3 regions of the Brucella sp. IR073 genome follow, and region 2 is predicted to be linked to each of the others. Evidence: riboswitches for the same ligand, from Rfam matches in the RefSeq annotation. Region 2 holds a riboswitch; each other region holds the start of a gene.

Region 1 (6,289 bases), 350 kb from region 2:
GTCCTTGAGGCTGGAGACGAAGACCGGGAGAGGGTTCAGTTCCTTGGCTGCGAGCGCCTCGACCAGCGCCTCCACGCCCTTGGTCTGGCCGCTCTGGACGAGGGCGCGGTAGAAGCAGATGGCGACTGTGGGATAGCCCGTATGGTTGATGTTCTGACGGCGGCCCTCACCCCCCTCTGCCCTGCCGGGCATCTCCCCCTCAAGGGGGGAGATTGGCTGGGAGGTCTCTTGGCTCCCATCCTTCAGCGCTTGCGATTGATGCGGACCTTGATGAAGGCTGATCTCCCCCCTTGAGGGGGAGATGTCCGGCAGGACAGAGGGGGGTATTGCAGCCCGCTGCCCTCTAACCTCCTCCACCGACACCACACCTCGCCTCGGCCACCACACCCCCGCCTTCAGCAGCGGCGCGGCCTCTGCTGGCTTCTCCCCGCGCCCCAGCATCGCCGCGCAAAATCCAAGAAACCCGCGCGCATTCTGCGCCCCGCCCTCGATCAGATAATGCCAGAGCGCATCGCGGTCTTCAGGTGCAATGGTCGAAAACCGATGCAGTCCCGCATCCGGCTTGTCATCCCCCGGCAGAACCGCCAGTTGAATGCCGTGATTGACCGCACAGGCATGCAGCGCCTCCAGCCCATAGGGCCAATAGCTCTCCCCGCCGATGACACGCACGACGATCAGCTTGGCGTACCGCGCGGTACGCTCGATGTATGTATCGACAGACATCGGATGCGCCAGCGCCATGATGCTGGCGAGCCGGAGGGTCGGCGCGCCCTCGCCTTGGCTGGCATGGGCCGCCGCAAGGCTGGCCAGTTCCGTATCCGCCGCCGAAAGGAACAGGATATCCCCCGGCGATTGGCCAAGATCCACCGCCTCACCGCCTTCGGCGATGGTTCCTTTCTGGGCTAGGAGAAGATGCATGTATGCTTCTCCTTCGCTGGCGTCGCTGGGAGATCGAAGAGCATATACTTTACCTAATTACGCGGCCGCCTTCACCGCCCGCTCAATCCCCTCCGCGTCGATATCATGCAGCCCGATCACCACCAGCCGCGAGGCGCGTTCCTCATCCGCGCCCCACGCCCGGTCAAAATAATGCTCGATCCGCGTCCCCACCGCCTGCACCACCAGGCGCATCGGCTTGCCGGGTACATCGACAAAACCTTTCAGCCGCAAAATGTCATGCGTCGCGATCACATCCTTCAGCTTCTCGACAAAAGCCTTCGGCTCCGCAACCGGCCCCAGCCCGACGACGAAACTGTCGAACTCGTCATGGTCATGCTCCTCGCCTGCCTCATGCTCCAACTCGTGATGGGACTTGCGGTTAGCGATATCGGCTTCCGTGCCGACGCCGAGGCCCAAAAGCACATCCGCGCCAAGCTTGCCGAAGCTCGCGGGCACCATGTTCGGCACCCGGGCGGCGCGGGCGGCGACGTCCTCGCGCACTTTTTCCAGTTCCACCAGATCGATGAGATCGGCCTTGTTGAGCACGATCAGATCGGCGGCGCGGATCTGGTCTTCGTAAAGCTCTTCCAGCGGGCTTTCATGATCGAGCGCGTCGTCCTCGGCGCGCTGCGCGTCCACTTTGTCATGGTCATCGGCGAAACGGCCCTCCGAGACGGCGGCGGCGTCGATGACGGTGATGACGCCGTCGACCGTCACCTGCGTCTTGATCTCCGGCCAGTTGAAGGCGGCGACGAGCGGCTGCGGCAGGGCGAGGCCGGAGGTCTCGATGACGATGTGATCGGGCCGGTCCGCCCGGTCGAGGAGCTTGGTCATGGTCGGAATGAAATCATCCGCCACGGTGCAGCAGATGCAGCCATTGTTGAGCTCGATCACATCCTCCTCGCGGCATGTCTCGATGCCGCAGCCTTTGAGAATGCCGCCATCGACGCCGAGATCGCCGAATTCATTGATGATAAGCGCGATGCGCTTGCCATTGGCATTCTCGAGCAGATTGCGGATCATCGTCGTCTTGCCCGAGCCGAGAAAGCCGGTGATGACGGTAGCCGGTATCTTTTGTCCCTGCATGGGATCATCCCTTCATCTTGAGCGGCAATCCCGCCGCTATGAAATAAACTTCGTCCGCTTGAGCAGCGACGGCTTGATTGAGCCGCCCGGCATGGTCGCGAAACGCCCGCGCCATTGCGTTATCAGGCACGATGCCAAGCCCCACCTCGTTGGAAACGAACAGCACCGTACCCTTGAGTTCGGTCATAGCCGCCGCGAGCCGCGCGGTTTCCGCCGCAATGTCCCGTTCGGCCATCATGAGATTGGTGAGCCACAGCGTCAGGCAATCCACCAGCACCACCCGCCCCTTGCCCGCATGGGCTTGAAGCGCGCCAATGAGGTCAAGCGGCTCTTCCGCCGTAGTCCAAATAGAGCCGCGACGCTCTCTATGCGCCGCGATCCGCTCTCGCATCTCGTCATCATAGGCCTGCCCCGTCGCGATATAGACCGCGTCGAGGCCGGATGCTTCAACAAGCCGCTCGGCAAATGCGGATTTGCCTGAGCGCGCGCCGCCGAGGATGAGAATGGTGGTTCCGGGCATTGATTAAAGCCCTTCACTTTCGGCGGGAATCGGCGGCTCCAAGACACCCCCCTCTGCCCTGCCGGGCATCTCCCCCTCAAGGGGGGAGATTACGCCTTCATCGACGTTCGGCACCAATCGCCAACGTTGCAGAAAGGTGGCGGAGCGTCGCGTCAGCCGATCTCCCCCCTTGAGGGGGAGATGTCCGGCAGGACAGAGGGGGGTGAACGACGCCTCCATCAAATCCTACCCCTCCAGCTCCCCACCGGCATAGCGCTGCAGCAGCCAGCCGAGCGCCAGTCCCAGCACCGCCCACATGAACAGATTGGTCGCAAGCGATGCCACTGCATATTCCGAGGCGAGCACGGCGGGAACCGGCGAGGAGATATCATCGGGCCGTGGCGGACCATAGAGATGCGGCAAAGCGATCAGCGCGAGGCCGGTCACCTTCGCCCAGGCTTCGTGCATCAGCGCGACGAGAGCGAGGCCGATGGCGGAGAACAGCACGGTGCCCCCCCACCAGAGCTGCCGCTCACTCAGATCGGCGGCGGGCATGGCCGGCAGTTCCGGCGCGAGGCCGAGCGACGGCGCTAAGGCGAAGACGAAGAAGCCCGCAAGGCCCCAATAGATGCCGTTCTTCGCCGTGATCCGCCGTCCCAGCAGCAGGGCCACGCCGCCGAGCGCCAGCGCGAAACCCGCGCCTGCCACGAGATTGGCGAGAATGGTATTGCCGAGACGGCCGAACGGTAGTTCAGCGCCAGCCTCCTCATGCTCATGCGCTTCGCCGGCAGCATGGGTGTGCGGCGCCGCCTCCGGTTCGTGGCTGTGCCCGCCAGCGGCGTCTTCATAGGTTTCCGCCTGCAGGATAAGCGGAACGGTGCGCAGATACATCGCAGGCGTGACGAGAAGCCCGGCAAAAAGGCCGGCGATGAGCGTGGCTAAGAGATAACGGATGTACATTTGGTCTGTCTCCCCCTGTGAACGGAGCGGAACCTTGCATCGCGATGCGGTTGGAGACACCCCCCTCTGCCCTGCCGGGCATCTCCCCCTCAAGGGGGGAGATTGGCTGGCATGCCCCTCGGCCTCTGATTATGAACGTTTGCGATTGGCGTAAACGTCGATGAAGGCGTAATCTCCCCCCTTGAGGGGGAGATGTCCGGCAGGACAGAGGGGGGTGTTCGGAACCGGCGTGTCCGTTCCTGTTCAAATTCTTACGTCAATGGCAAGGAAACCCATACGAATGGCGCGTGTCATGCGCCGAATCGTGCAGCGTGTCGGACTGGGCGAGCCCGACGCCATAGATCAGGAAAGCGCCGAGAAAGAGCGAGACCCCAGCGGTCGCGAGCCGCGTCGCCAGCGGCAGGGAAAGCGATTGGGAAACTTCAGTACGTGCAGCCATGACAACCTCCGTGCAGGCAGCGGGGGAAAACTCCCCTGAGGTAGCGGGCACTATTGCCCTCATGCGCCCGGCAGGTCTCCTGGCTCGCGGGTCAGAAGATCGGCGCCGCCTTCCCGGTTTCCCAGTGGCTCGCCGGGGCTATCCCGGCGCGTGGCATCGATCCTATCCGCTCTACAGTCGCGGGGTCGGCTGCGATATGGACGCCCGGCATGGGTCCGTCCGTCGCATTCCCTTTTGATCCCTAGGGCTTCCGCCCTCAGGAACCGAACGCAATGGCTGCACACTATGTTTTATGGCTGGTGCCGTCAATGACGCAGCACGCTTGCGCCCGCCTTTATGCAGGCCGCTTTGCTGGCATCGCGCCGGCTTTCCGTGCCCCCTTCCGCAGCGCGCTCGAATGGAATGCGAAAGCCGAAGGGCTGAAAATGCACCCCGCCGCGCTCAAGCCAATAGCCGTCGAGATCGGTGCGCATTCGGCAGCGCCGCTTCTCCGCGCGCTGGTTGATGGCGTGGCGGGCATTGGATACCGCCATGAGATAGGAAACGGCGCTGCGCGTCATCATGCCTCTGAGCCCGAGCAGTACTGCATCCTTGGGCCGGAGGCCGCCCAGATCGCGCGTGGCCGAGATCACCGCCCGCTTCGCCTCCTCACCGCGAGGGCCCTGCATGCCGCCAATGACGATGCTGTAGGAGCCGCCGCCTGCCGGGGTGAAGATGAAGCTGGCCATGCAGAGCGCCATGTCATCGGACCGCTTCAGGCAGAGCGAGAATGCGCCTTCATGACGGCAGCCGCAATTCTCGGCGAGTGAAAGCTCCAGCCGGTAGGTATGGTCGCGCCCGGCCACGTTTCCCGCATGGACGGTGCCGCCCTGCCAAAGCGTTTTCAACACTTTCGGCCGCAGGATTTCGCCGGCGATTTCGAAATGCTGCATCAGCAGGTCGAGCTTTTCGCGCCGCGGCATCCGATAGACCAGAAAGGTCGAGAGCGATTTGCGCAGGATATCGTCATGCGGCGGCATCCGCGTCTTGTGTTCGGTGAAAACAGCGAGAAACCGGAACCAGCGCAGCGTCAGCGCGGGAGAGATCAACGAACGCAGCCAGAAGGCCGCTGCTTTTCTCACCCGCAGCCGCAGGCCGAGGCCCGCCGCCTGACGCAGGATCGGATTGATGAGCGGCGCATGCTGCCAATGGCCGGCGCGCCCTTGCCTATGCATCGACATGTGTCACCATTCAGAAAGGAAAATTGGAGCGCCTCTCAGTCGGCCCATAGGCCGAATATTGCGCGGCGAATCGGGAGCCCGGCCCGGCGGATAACGCCATCGATCCTGCCGGCGCCAGCTGCGATGCGGCTCCACAGCCAGGCCATCGCCCAAAGCGTGCCGAACCATGCAATCAGCACGTCCGACAGGAAATGGGCTCCGAACAACACCCGGTTGAGCGCAACAACAAGTAAAAAGGGTGTGAACGCTATCCCAACGCTGCGGCGCAGAGCGACGGGCACGAACACCAGCACCGACAAAGCCGCCGCCGCCAGCGCCGCCTCGCCCGATGGAAACGAGCAATTGCGGCTGCAGAAGCCGGCAAATTGCCAAACCGGGGAAAACGCGGCCGTGCCCCCGAATTCGACGATGCCAGTGGGCCGGGGCCGCCCGATCAAACTCTTCGCCGCCTGCACCAGCAATCCCGGCCCCACCGCGAAACTGGAGATGACAAAGAGCGCCTTGTGCGGGGCGAGAAACGCCACCCGGCGCGGCAAGAGCGCATAGGCCAGGACAGCCAAGCTCATCAGCGGCAGCAGCCACCAGATCACCGCGCGGTTGAAATCCCGCAAAGCCTGCAAAAGCGGACTATCGGCCAGCGGAAACAGCGCGCCATCCGCGATGAGGCGCGTAGCCGCCAGATCGAGGCCGGGAAAGAGAATGAACACGAAGCTGACGACAAGAATGGTCAACCCCAGCCATGCCGTGGCGGGCGCGGTCTCATTCCAATGCTGCCTGTCATATAGTCTGAACGTCGTTTCCCGCATATCGAACACCTCAAAAGATTGGCTCGGCTGCGGTCTGGGCTCGTTTTGTCAAGAAACGGCCAAGGGCTGGTCGGTAGATCGTCAATGGGGAACGGTGAAGGGTCGGCGATTGGTTCCATTCACTATTCACCACTCACGATAAGCGCTATCAAACGGGACGCAGCGAACGGAGCTACATCGCGTGGACAACAGTCTCGTTCTGATCGTCGAGGATGAGCCGGAGATCGCCCGGATATTGGACGCATATCTGGTGCGGGAGGGCTATCGCACAGTGCGGGCCGCCGATGGCGAAACGGCGTTGCAGCACCATGCGCTGCTCGCGCCCGATCTGGTGCTGCTC
Region 2 (6,289 bases):
TTTCGCCGATAACGATCACCGCCGGGTTCTTCGCGGCGATGGTCTCCCAGCTCACCAGCGGCCATTCCTCATCGGTGTCGATGATGTTTGTCGCGCCAAGCGCCCGCAGCATATAGGCGGGCGCACCGTTCTTGCCCGCCACAAAAGCATCGCCCTTCACATCCTTGCTGGAGAACCAGAAGACGACGGGCACGCCCACTGCCTTCTCGCCCGCGACCGAGGCAATGGCATCCGCCTCGCGCTTCTTCAGTTCCGCCACCAAGGTCTCGCCACGCTCCTGCACATCGAAGATTTCCGCTAATTCCCTGATCTCCTGATAGACGAGGTCCATCGTGAACGGCTGCTTGCGCACCCCGTCCCCGCCGCCGGAATTGTCCTTGGCCACGCAATCGGCGGGCGAGATATAGGTGGGAATGCCGAGGTCCGCGAATTGCCGGCGCGTGCCGACCGCTCCCTGCGGGCCGACATCCCACTCGAACTGCGCGGCGACAAGGTCCGGCTCCTGCGCCACGACGGATTCGAAGCTCGGGCTGTTGTCGGCCAGCCGCTTGATCTTGGCGTTCTCGGCTTCAAAAGGCTTCAGCACCGGCCCGACCCAGACCGCTGTGCCGACGATCTTGTCGGCCAGCCCGAGCGAAAGCAGGATTTCCGTCGAGTTCTGCCCGATGGCCACCGCCCGCTGCGGCGGCTTGTCGAAAGTGACCGAAGTACCGCAATTCTGCAGCGTCAGCGGGTATTGCGTCTGCCCGGCGGCTTCCGCTGTGCAAAGGCCCGCAACGATGCCGAATATAGCCGTAACGGCAAAAGCGGCTTGATTGGAAATAAGGTTTCGCATGGTTTTCCTGAAATGAAATCTTGATGAAGCAGACGCTCAGTTTGTCAGCCCGAATTGCCGGAGCCCGTCCGCCAGCGCCTCAATTCCGTCAATCGTGCGGATCGTGGTGTCCATCGACTGTGCGTTCATCACGACGAAGCGCCGGGCCTTGACCGCTTCCAGCTGGCTGGTGACGGGATCGGTTTTCAGAAATTTGATCTTCTCCGCCGGATCATCGGCGGCGCGGCGGCGGCGCCCCATTTCTGCGACCACAATCACGGCGGGGTTCTTGCCGGCGATCGTCTCCCAACCGACGAGCGGCCAGTCTTCGTCGCTGTCGATTACATTCCGCGCACCAAATGCTCGCAATATATAGGCGGGCGCGCCCATTCTGCCCGCCACGAAAGCATCGTCCTTCAATTGCTTGCTGGAATACCAGAATACGACCGGCAGTCCCTCGACTTTGCTCGCCGCAACCGAAGCCAGCGCACCCGCCTCGCGCTTTTTCAATTCGCCGACGAGCCTCTCGCCGCGCTCCTGCACGTCGAATATCTCGGCAAGTTCCTGAATCTCCTGATAGACCAGTTCCATCGTGAACGGCGCCTTGCGGACCCCATCGCCGCTATTGCTGACTGAATAGTCCTTCACGCAATCGGCGGGCGAGATGTAGGTGGGGATGCCAAGGTCTGCGTATTGCCCGCGCGCTCCGGCATCGGATTGCGGCGCGATATCGGATTCGAACTGGACCGCGACGAGATCCGGCTCCTGGGCCACGACCGTCTCGAAGCTGGGGCTGCCATCGGCAAGCCGCTTGATCTTCGCATTCTCGCTTTCGAACTGCTTGAGAACCGGACCGAACCACCAGGATGTGCCCGCGATTCTGTCGGCAAGCCCGAGCGAAAGCAGGATCTCCGTCGAGTTCTGGCCGATGGTGACCGCCCGCTGCGGCGCCTTGCCGAAGGTGATGCTGACGCCGCAATTCTGCAGGGTCAGCGGGTATTTCGTCCGCCCGGCGGCAAGGCCGGATGAGGCGTCGGCCATCAGCCAAAGGGCGGCTGTTATGACGAAGGCCCCTCCCCGGACGCACCGGTGAGTGATGTCTGGCATGATTGTTTTCCTCTCCGGGCAACCCCGCCCGCGAAAATGGACATTTGATTTGACGGCAGGTCTCCTGGCTCGCGGATATCTGCCTCACATCTGCCTTCCCGCCATCCGTCACCGGACCGGCAGTGGCATGGCGCCTCCTAGAGGAGACGCCACAAGGACGTTCGGCAATCCGCCTACAGTTGCGGGGGCAGCCACGGTCTTGGTCCCGATTGGGTCGTCCGCACCGTGTTCCCTATTAATCCCCTGAGAGTCATCCTTCGGGGAACCGTCACCCGCGATTCTTAAAGGGGCCGTGAGGCCCTCGTCAAGACGAGCGAAGCCGAACGGGCTTTTCGTAATGTAATAACGTTACAAACGTCAAGCGCTAAAATGCCGCGGCACCGGGCTCACCATGCCGCAAGTTGCAAAAGCTTTGACACAAGATCATGCGGATAAAACAGAGACTTAAGACGAAATATCTTGCCTTGACTCAATCGCGCCCTACACTGATATGCAAAAGAACTGGAATAAGCTTGGCGATGAGATTTGGACACTGTATCCACTGCAAATATCGCCGCTCAACGCTGGATAGCGGAAAACCTATTGACTCCTTAACTATAGTACTATTTATCTCTCGCAACTTTTAGGGGGACCCCATGAACAACGCAAACGATCGCGGCTTGAAGGATGTTTTGCTCTGGCTGAGCTACGCCTTCCTGTTCGTCGTGATCTGTCTCGTTGTGAACGAACTGCGTGGCGTGCTCGTTTAAATTTTCTGCAATAGAGAAACGCTCAAAGCGAAGCGAAGCATAAATAGAGAAGCTTTCTTGATAGCAGACACGCTGGGGAAAATCACAGCCCGCCGAACCTAAAACCCAATTATACTTTGGTCTATATCTCAGGCGGAGAATCCGCCATTTCGCAGCCTCGCTTTCCCTCAATAATCCTCCGGAACAATACGCGCCCTCGGCGGTTAACCGGGTGGGTGTATTGGAAAGGAGATTTGAGACATGTCGAACATGGACGAATGGGTAAACCAATGGCTGCGTGACGCGCACGCCATGGAAGAACAGGCGGAGCAGATGCTGAGCGCACAGGCGAGCCGCTTGGAGAATTACCCGCAGTTGCGCGCTCGCATCGAGCAGCATCTGGCCGAGACGAAATCCCAGCGCGACCGGATCGCCCGCTGCATCGAGCAGCGCGGCTCCTCCACCTCCACCATCAAGGACGCCGCCGGCAAGCTGACGGCAATGATGCAGGGCCTGGGTGGCGTCGTGGCCGGCGATGAAGTCGTAAAGGGCACGCTGGCGAGCTATACGTTCGAGCACATGGAAATCGCCTCCTATCGCATTCTGGTTGCTGCGGCCAAAGCTGCGGGCGACATGACCACCGCACGGGTCTGCGAAGAAATCTGCCGTGAGGAAGAGGCCATGGCCGAATGGCTCGCCGATCATACCGATGGCATCACGCAGGAATATCTGCGGCGCGATTCAGCTGAGCTCGAAACGGCCAAGCGCTGATTTGTCGCACAAAATTCGCTTGCGCAGCCGGGTGACAGATCACCCGGCGCCGCCTGCCCAGCGCTTCGCACATTAGCGCTGACGCAAGCGATTGAAATCATATGACAATTCTAACACACTGAATTATTTACGATATTTTAAAGGGTTTGACTCCGTTACCCGACCAGCCCACACTTCCCGCCCTAGGCACTCCCGTCATTTGGGCTTATTTCGTAGCCTGGTAAAGCTAAACGGAGAATCACATGCCTATTAGGGGTGAATATCCAGGTCCTGGGTCCGCATATAGCGGCGAAGACTGGCGCATCATGCAGACAGCCTACCATAGGGCCGCCGCAATCCTGGATCACGGCCCCGACGACAGCTGGAAGGCCGACCGGTTGGCCCGCGAGGTCATGCGGCTGTTCAATCTCGGCTATCGGGACGTAGAAGCCCTCGCTTTCGCCGCAGCCGATAGCGAGAGCAATCGGGTGGAGCAGGAAAGAAGGTTTCCTGTCGCTATATAATGGATGGCTGCCTGCATAGGACAGCCTTCCATGGCCGCCTCGATATCTCGTAAGAAGTTGAGGCGAGGCGAGGCGAGCGCAATTCCCCACCAGCAAGGCGGGGGATATCAATTGGCATTTCATATGTGCAGCCCGGTCCGTGATCTGCATCGTTGCGGCAACGTCACCGGAGAGGCATGGATTCCTGTGACAAGCACAGGAATGACGATTGCTTTGCAGTTGGCCGCTAATCTCCCAATCGCTCCGTTTGGCTCAAACGGTATTAATCAATCGAGTAAATCTCCACCCGTCATTCCTGTGCTTGTCACAGGAATCCATGCCTCGACATTTCCGCTATAACAACGGTGCCGAATGGTGGCCCGCAGCTCCATCAAACCACGAGCTGCCCTTCCTGAGCAGCACGAAAGTTCCAGTTCCGACGCCGAATCAATCCGAGATTCGCCGAGATTCTCTGGGACCACCGATACCCACCAATATCCGAACACCAAATTTCTCCCAATAGGCTCTCGTCCGCCACAACTTCTTGCGAAGAAATTCTTCGATTTTCCGTTAAAAATGAAAGACTTAACCGATATCATCAATTTTAGCTTAATTAGCATAAATTCCTCCCCATTTATTAGGGTTGCGACTTACCCTGTTTTTATCGCACAAATTGCACGCCGGATGTTCCATCGGCGCTGAGGCCCGACCCCCACCCGCAACCATCATCCAGGTCGGGCCTCTTCCCTTCCCTTCCCTTCGACAGACAGAAAAACTTTCAGGGCGCGAACCGCAGGATATCGATCCGATCCGGCGGCCGATATGCGCATACAAAACGGCGGGCCCCGATGGCAGCCCGCCGTCTTGTAAGAGCGCCGGTAAGCGCGGCTCTTAGTAGTCGGTCTCGTAGTCCGTGTCGTTGTAGAGGCGCTTGGCACCGCGATATTCGGTGCCGCCATTGAGACGGACCGTCTTGGAAGTGTGGATGCGGCGCTCCGGCAGTACCTCTGTGCGATGGACGTACTGGTTGCGGGTCACGACCCGCGGACGCTCATGAATGCGCGTCACGACGTTCTCGCGAACAACCGGCTGCACGCGGTCAACCCGGACGATCCGGTTGACGTGACGCACATAGCGCGTGTTGTTGACGTCGCGATAGCGGGTCATGTTCTTGACGTTGCGGACGGTCTTGTAACGATAGACCGTCTCGGACGTCGGAGCCACATGGGCGCGGTTCACGATCGTCTTCGAGGTGCGGATATGGCGGGTCGGCAGAACCTCTGTCCGGCTGCCATAACGGTTCTCACGGATGACCGCGGTCTTGTTATGAACGCGCGTCACCGTATTGACCCGCGTGACGGGCTGCACGCGCGTCACGTTCACAATGCGCTTGGTATGCGTCACGACGCGAGGACGCTCAACATCACGATAGCGTGTGACATTGCGCACCTGGCGCTTGACATTCCCCTCACGATAGGTCGTCTCGACCTTGGTCGTGGGGATATTTCTCCTTGCTTCCTGCGCTTCCGCGGCAACCGTGATGGCTACCATCGAAGCACTTGCCAGAGCGGCAACAGCAAAGAGATTCTTGAAGGACTTCATCATGACTCTGTCTCCTAGAGTTACACAAGATACACATCACAGAACTAAGCCCTCAGTTTCCCCCTACTGAAAAGACCTAACGCAGCGAAATCTAGTCGATAATACTTACGAATGTACAAAGGAAATCCAAAACACCACTATTCTACTTTAAAATATTACTGATAATTTTTACTAAGTTTCTAAGTATTTTATGATTTGCTATTGATTTACTTGGCCACTATCCAGACAAATTCATATGCATTCTTTCTTTATCTTCCTAAAATTCTAAATATTATAAGGAACGAAAATATGAGAGCGACGATAAGAGTGGGTGCGGTTCTTCTGAGCCTGTTTGGTCTTTCCGAGGCGGCCGCCGCCGCGTCGAATACTGACTGCCGCCCGGCGGCTCTTCGCGGCCTTCAGAAGCTATCTCCCGAGGGCTATGCGATATACCGGGCAATGCAGGACAAGGATCAGTTCACGACATGGATCACCTGTCAGGACGTGCAGCTCGATCTTGCGACGGCAGTCCATGAATCCGTGCATACGCTGACGGAGGAGCGGGATGCTTATCCGCTTATCGGCGGCGCCAGCCTTCCCCGCCCGCATGAAACCGAGAGCTTCTTCGCGCCGCAGGAAATCGCCGGCCAGATGGAGAGGCGGTTCCAGGATCCGCTCTTCATCGAAACCTATCTGAAGCCGGGCGCGGCATCGTCGGCGGATAATTTCATGTTTCTCCTGGATGAGCTCAATGCCTTCAGCCATGATCTGAACTCTGCTGTCCGGCTCACATCCGTTCACACCGG
Region 3 (6,289 bases), on a different contig from region 2:
CGATATAGCGGGAGAGTTCCTCCAGATCCCAGTCTTCGAATGTGCGGGTGCCGAGGAAGCTTGGTTTGGGTGGTGTATAGACATCCCAGTCGATCAGCAACGCATTGGCGCGGGCGCGGGCGAGCGGCAGGCGCTGCTTCTCCGCCTCGTTGCGGGCATGAGCAGCGGCGACCTTGGCATATTCGGCGCGCACGCCCTCGATATAGGCTTGTCTTCCCTTCGACAGGAGACTTGAGACGACGCCGACGGCGCGGCTCGCATCGACCACATAGACCGCCTGGCCGCGTTCGTAGCGCGGGTGGATTTTCACCGCGGTATGCACCCGGCTGGTGGTGGCGCCGCCGATCAAGAGGGGAATGTCGAAGCCTTCGCGCTCCATCTCGGAGGCGACATGGGCCATCTCGTCGAGCGACGGTGTAATGAGGCCGGAGAGACCGATGATATCGACCTTCTCCGCGCGCGCCGTTTCCAGAATCTTCTGCGCCGGGACCATGACGCCGAGATCGATGATCTCATAATTGTTGCAGGCGAGCACGACGCCGACAATGTTCTTGCCGATATCGTGCACATCGCCCTTGACGGTCGCCATCAGCACCTTGCCGGCGCTCTGGCGCTCGCCGCTGCCGCCATTGAGGCGCTTTTCCTCTTCCATGTAAGGCAAGAGCACCGCCACCGCCTGCTTCATCACGCGGGCGGATTTGACCACCTGCGGTAGGAACATTTTGCCGGAGCCGAAGAGATCGCCCACCACATTCATCCCCGCCATCAAAGGACCTTCGATGACATGCAGCGGCCGCTCGGCGGCAAGCCGTGCCTCCTCGGTATCCGCCTCGATATATTCGGTGATGCCGTTGACGAGCGCATGCTCCAACCGCTTCTCGACCGGCCATTCGCGCCAGGAAAGATCGCGCTCCTTCGCCTCCTTGCCCGCCGCCCCCTTAAAGCGCTCGGCAAGCTCCAGCAGGCGCTCGGTCGCGTCGGGACGGCGGTTGAGCACCACGTCCTCGCAGGCCTCGCGCAATTCCGGCTCGATCGATTCGTAGACCGCCAGCTGACCGGCATTGACGATGCCCATATCCATCCCCGCCTGAATGGCGTGGTAGAGAAACACGGCATGCATCGCCTCGCGCACCGGCTCATTGCCGCGGAAGGAGAAGGAGAGGTTCGACACGCCGCCCGAGACATGGACGTGCGGCAAGGTGCGGATGATTTCCCGCGTGGCTTCGATGAAATCGACGCCGTAATTGTTGTGCTCCTCGATGCCGGTGGCGACGGCAAAGATGTTCGGGTCGAAGATGATATCCTCGGACGGGAAGCCCACCTTTTCCGTCAGCAACTTATAGGCGCGGGTGCAGATTTCCACCTTGCGCGCTTCCGTATCCGCCTGCCCCTGCTCATCGAAGGCCATGATGACGACGGCGGCGCCATAGGCCCGGCAGAGCTTCGCATGATGCAGGAAGGCTTCCTCGCCCTCCTTCATCGAGATGGAATTGACCACCGGCTTGCCCTGTACGCATTTCAGCCCTGCCTCGATCACCTCCCATTTGGAGGAATCGATCATGACGGGCACGCGGGCGATGTCCGGCTCGGCAGCGATGAGATTGAGGAACTCGGTCATCGCCTTTTGCGAATCGATCAGCCCCTCATCCATATTGACGTCGATGATCTGCGCGCCGTTCTCCACCTGGTCGCGGGCGACATCGAGGGCGCTGGCATAATCGCCCGCCGTGATCAGTTTGCGGAACTTCGCCGAACCGGTGACATTGGTACGCTCGCCGACATTGACGAAGGGGATGTCCTTGGTGAGCGTGAAAGGCTCCAGCCCGGAAAGCCGCATCAGAGGCTCGGCTTCCGGAATTTCCCGTGGCCTATGACGGGAGACGGCTTCGGCGATGGCGCGGATATGGTCCGGCGTCGAGCCGCAGCAGCCACCCACGACATTGACCAGCCCCTCGCGGGCGAAGGTCTCGATCTGCGCCGCCATCGCCTCCGGACTTTCGTCATACTGGCCGAATTCATTGGGGAGGCCGGCATTCGGATAAGCACAGACAAAGGTATCGGCGACGCCGGATATCTCCGCCAGATGGGCGCGCATGGCATTGGCCCCCAGCGCGCAATTGAGCCCGATGGTGAAAGGCCGGGCATGGCGCAGCGAATACCAGAAGGCCGTTGGCGTCTGGCCGGAAAGCGTGCGGCCGGAGAGATCGGTGATCGTACCCGAGATCATGACCGGCAGGCGGACGCTCTTTTCAGCAAAGACTTCTTCCGTCGCGAAAACCGCCGCCTTGGCGTTGAGCGTGTCGAAGATCGTCTCGATCAGGATGATATCGGCCCCGCCGTCGATGAGACCTCGGATTTGCTCGGCATAGGCGATCTTGAGGTCATCGAATGTGACGGCGCGATAGCCCGGATTGTTGACATCGGGCGAGATGGAAGCGGTGCGGTTGGTCGGCCCCAGCGCCCCGGCGACGAAGCGGCGGCGTCCATCCGTCTTCTCGGCGCGCAGCGCCGCACGGCGGGCAAGCCGCGCGCCATCCCGGTTCAATTCATAGACCATGGCCTCCATGCCGTAATCGGCCTGCGCGATGGAGGTGGAGGAAAAGGTGTTGGTTTCGATGATATCCGCGCCCGCCATGGCATAGGCGTAATGGATTTCCTCAATCGCCTTGGGTTGGGTGAGCGTTAAAAGATCGTTGTTGCCCTGAAGCTGGCAATCGCAGGCGGCAAAGCGCTCGCCGCGAAAATGCTCCTCGTGGAAGCCTAGCCCCTGGATCTGCGTTCCCATCGCGCCATCGAGGATTAGAATCCGTTCCCGCGCGGCCCTGGTGAGCGCAGCCAGAACCTCGGAACCGTCCCGCCTCGGGGCTTCTGCCCCGAAGAGATCGTCAATGGAACTCATGAAACAAATACCTGCTCTGCCAGCCAAAGGGGATGGGCGAGCAGATTTAATGACATAAAGATATGTTTATGTCAATGAAGTGCACCTTCCAGCGAGGCGACCAGCGTGACGAACATCTCACGCAAGCGAAGCGGGCCGGTCAACGGGCCTTGATAGCGATCAAGCCTGCGGATTTCCTCGGCGGCGGCGGCAGCCATGTCGGCTTCCTTGGGCAACCACAAAAGCCAGGCGATAAAGATTTCCTCAGGCGAGCATTGCGAGGCGGCGCGGCGTCTGGCGATGGTCTCGGCGGCAGGTTCGGCAATCGGCATCAAAATCCCCGGTGATGGTGACGGGGATATTCGAGCGCGCACGAACGGAAACAGGTGGCCTTGCGCCATCCATTGCCAAGCGATGCACCGGGACACCCCGCCCGTTGACCTATTCACGGGATGCTCTCACATCCCTCGCATCGAGGCAGGTCTCCTGGCTCGCGGGTCATTGCGACTGTCGGCCTTCCCGGTCTCAAGACCAGTGGCATTCAATGACAGCAGCTCGCCGCATACAGTTGCGGGGGCAGCGCCGGCCTTGTATTCTTGGGGAATACGCACCGGCTTCCCTCTTAGCCCTCAAGCGGATTTTACCCGACTCAAAGGACCTCGATGATTCATAAGGACCGCCTGATGGTCCCGTGTCAACACGCGGAGGGGTTATAAGACGATTTCTTACATGACATAGGCGGCGATGGAAGCGGCGACGAGCGCGACCGCAGCGGCGATCATCAGGCCGTAGATGCGCGGGCGGTCGAACAGCACCGCGAAAGCCGAGCCCCACGCAACGATGGCTGCGCCCAAGGCGAAGAGGAAGCCGGGCTTGTCCCCAACGGTAATGTTGACCGCCATTAAACCGCCGATGATGAGCGCGCCGAATACAATCAGCAGCCCAGTGGCGTATCTTTCATAATCGTCCATTTGCGTTCCTCGGATGCCCGCATTTGCTTTACGCATAACATTATTACCGCTCACGTCCAACAGCATCAAATGGGGATTTCTGATAGGATCTATCGGATGGAATCGCTGGGACTGACCATTTTCGACACCGCGATCGGCCCTTGCGGCATCGCATGGGGCGAGCGAGGAATCGTCGCGCTGCAACTGCCGGAAGCGAATGCAGCGGCAACGCTGGCACGGCTGCAGAAGCGGCTTCCGGCGGCGCGGGAGAGCGAAGCGCCCGCCTTGGTGCTGGACGTGATCGGCCGCATCAAGGCGCTCCTCGAAGGCGAGAAAGCAGATTTGTCGAACGCGCCGCTCGACATGGAAAACCTGCCGCCGCTGCACCGGCAGGTCTATGAAATCGCGCTGCGCATACTGCCCGGCGAAACCGTGAGCTATGGAGCGATTGCAAGGCAAATCGGCGATATCAGCCTGTCACAGGCGGTGGGGCAGGCGCTCGGCAAGAACCCCTATCCCATCATCGTCCCCTGCCATCGCGTGCTCGGCGCGAATGGCAAGACGGGCGGGTTTTCAGCCAATGGCGGGGTCGAGACGAAACTGCGCATCCTCGCCATTGAGGGCGCGCGGACCAGCAGCGAGCCGGATCTTTTCGGCAATCTGCCGCTGGCGGTGAAGCCCCGGCGCGGGTGATTTACCTTACCTTCGACACCACATCCGCCGAAAAACGCAGCTCGCGCATCGGGCGGACATGTCTGGTGGTTTCGGCGTAGGTGGGGTGAGCCTTATAGGCTGCAAGCGCCGCTTCGTCGGCGAATTCCGCATAGACGACGAGATCGATCTTGTCACAGAGCGGATCGACCTTAGTGTTCTCCAGAACCTCGAACAGATCGGAATGGGGAATCGTCCCCAGCCGCTCCAGCCCGGCGCGGATCTCCTGGATATCCTGCCCTTCCTTGGCGCTGAAAAAAACGATGTGCCGGATCATGACGGAGTTCCTTTCGAGGGGGAGTCGGGAATAGGGGAGATAGGGGAATATGTTTTGGGGAGCAAGCGGCAGCCTCCTCCCCTATTCCTTGTTCCCCTAAGCCGCCTCCCGCCCCTTTTCCGTACCCGGCGCCAGTGTCACTTCGAGGCCGTTCAATTCCGGCGTCATGATAAGCTGGCAGGAAAGACGGGAATTGTCCTCGACATGGAACGTCTGGTCGAGCTGGTCCTGCTCCTCGTCCAGCGGCGCATAGAGCTTGTGCGCCCACGCCTCATCCACATAGACATGGCAGGTGCCGCAGGCGCAAGCGCCGCCGCACTCGGCCTTGATGTCGAGCCCCCAGTCGCGGATGATCTCCATCACGCGGAAGCCTTCGAGCGCCTCCAGCGTGTGGCGCTCGCCGTTCTGGTCGGTGACGTGGATGAGAAGCGTATCGGAACTCACTATGCTGCTTTCAACTTTTTCTGCAGAGAGGTGGACGAGGTCGTGTACTGGAAGACGATCCGCTCGCCGGGCGCGACAATACGCTTTGCCGCCTGCGCCATCAAGGCTGCCTCGTGGAAGCCCGAAAGGATGAGCTTCAGCTTGCCGGGATAGGTGTTGATGTCGCCGATGGCGAAGATGCCTGGCTCTGATGTCTCGAATTTCTCCGTATCGACGGCGATCAGGTTCTGGTCGAGGTTCAGTCCCCAATCGGCTATGGGGCCGAGCTTCATCGTCAGACCGAAGAAGGGCAGCAGCCGGTCGGCCTCCAGCACTTCCCCGCCTTCCGCGCCCTTGATCACCACTTGCGACAACTCGCCATCCGCTCCGTTGAGGCTGGCAAGCTGCCCCATGCGGAACTTCACACGGCCTTCCTTCTCCAGCGCCCACATCTTGTTGACGCTGTCGGGCGCGGCGCGGAATTCGGGGCGGCGGTGGACGAGCGTCACGGACTTCGCCACCGGCTCGAGGTTCAGCGTCCAATCGAGCGCCGAATCGCCGCCGCCGACGATCACCACATCGCGGTCGCGGAAGGCTTCGATCCTGCGCACGGCGTAGAAGACGGATCGGCCCTCATAATGCTCGATGTCGGGCACCGGCGGCCGCTTCGGCTGAAAGGAACCGCCGCCGGCGGCGATGACGACCACTTTGGTGAGGAAGACTTCGCCCGCATCGGTCTCGACGCGGAAGCGGCCATCTTCGAGGCGCGTCAGAGCGGTTACCATGGTGGAGAAATGGAATTGCGGACTGAAAGGCGCGATCTGCTTCAGGAGATTGTCGGTCAGCTGCTGGCCGGTGACCTCCGGGAGGCCGGGAATGTCATAGATCGGCTTTTCCGGATAAAGCTCGGCGCACTGCCCGCCCGGGCGGTCGAGAATGTCGATGACATGAGCACGCAGGTCGAGCAGCCCCAGCTCGAACACCGCAAACAGGCCCACCGGCCCCGCGCCAACGATAACAACATCGGTTTCAATCGTATCGGACATCAAT

What was found. A riboswitch is a leader RNA that binds a small molecule or an ion and turns the genes downstream of it on or off. The one in region 2 is predicted to bind cobalamin.
Region 1: another riboswitch for cobalamin. It lies ahead of ACOWVG_RS13940 (CbtB domain-containing protein); the one in region 2 lies ahead of ACOWVG_RS12255 (ABC transporter substrate-binding protein).
Region 3: another riboswitch for cobalamin. It lies ahead of ACOWVG_RS04035 (hypothetical protein); the one in region 2 lies ahead of ACOWVG_RS12255 (ABC transporter substrate-binding protein).

The regions. Positions count from the first base shown of each region.
Region 1 covers NZ_JBAKHD010000005.1:417,554-423,842, reverse strand. The annotation lists gene cobN (cobaltochelatase subunit CobN) at 1-918, opposite strand, end outside; gene cobW (cobalamin biosynthesis protein CobW) at 976-2,025, opposite strand; gene cobU (bifunctional adenosylcobinamide kinase/adenosylcobinamide-phosphate guanylyltransferase) at 2,030-2,545, opposite strand; gene ACOWVG_RS13945 (CbtA family protein) at 2,771-3,484, opposite strand; gene ACOWVG_RS13940 (CbtB domain-containing protein) at 3,741-3,923, opposite strand; cobalamin riboswitch at 3,975-4,206, opposite strand; gene ACOWVG_RS13935 (DUF535 family protein) at 4,229-5,143, opposite strand; gene ACOWVG_RS13930 (phosphatase PAP2 family protein) at 5,179-5,949, opposite strand; gene ACOWVG_RS13925 (response regulator) at 6,131-6,289, shown strand, end outside.
Region 2 covers NZ_JBAKHD010000005.1:68,223-74,511, reverse strand. The annotation lists gene ACOWVG_RS12260 (ABC transporter substrate-binding protein) at 1-835, opposite strand, end outside; gene ACOWVG_RS12255 (ABC transporter substrate-binding protein) at 872-1,921, opposite strand; cobalamin riboswitch at 1,958-2,206, opposite strand; gene ACOWVG_RS12250 (ferritin-like domain-containing protein) at 2,911-3,420, shown strand; gene ACOWVG_RS12245 (hypothetical protein) at 3,726-3,923, shown strand; gene ACOWVG_RS12240 (hypothetical protein) at 4,794-5,507, opposite strand; gene ACOWVG_RS12235 (hypothetical protein) at 5,793-6,289, shown strand, end outside.
Region 3 covers NZ_JBAKHD010000002.1:46,408-52,696, forward strand. The annotation lists gene metH (methionine synthase) at 1-2,899, opposite strand, end outside; gene ACOWVG_RS04035 (hypothetical protein) at 2,971-3,210, opposite strand; cobalamin riboswitch at 3,337-3,555, opposite strand; gene ACOWVG_RS04040 (hypothetical protein) at 3,604-3,849, opposite strand; gene ACOWVG_RS04045 (methylated-DNA--[protein]-cysteine S-methyltransferase) at 3,946-4,521, shown strand; gene ACOWVG_RS04050 (Dabb family protein) at 4,523-4,816, opposite strand; gene ACOWVG_RS04055 (2Fe-2S iron-sulfur cluster-binding protein) at 4,913-5,260, opposite strand; gene ACOWVG_RS04060 (NAD(P)/FAD-dependent oxidoreductase) at 5,260-6,285, opposite strand.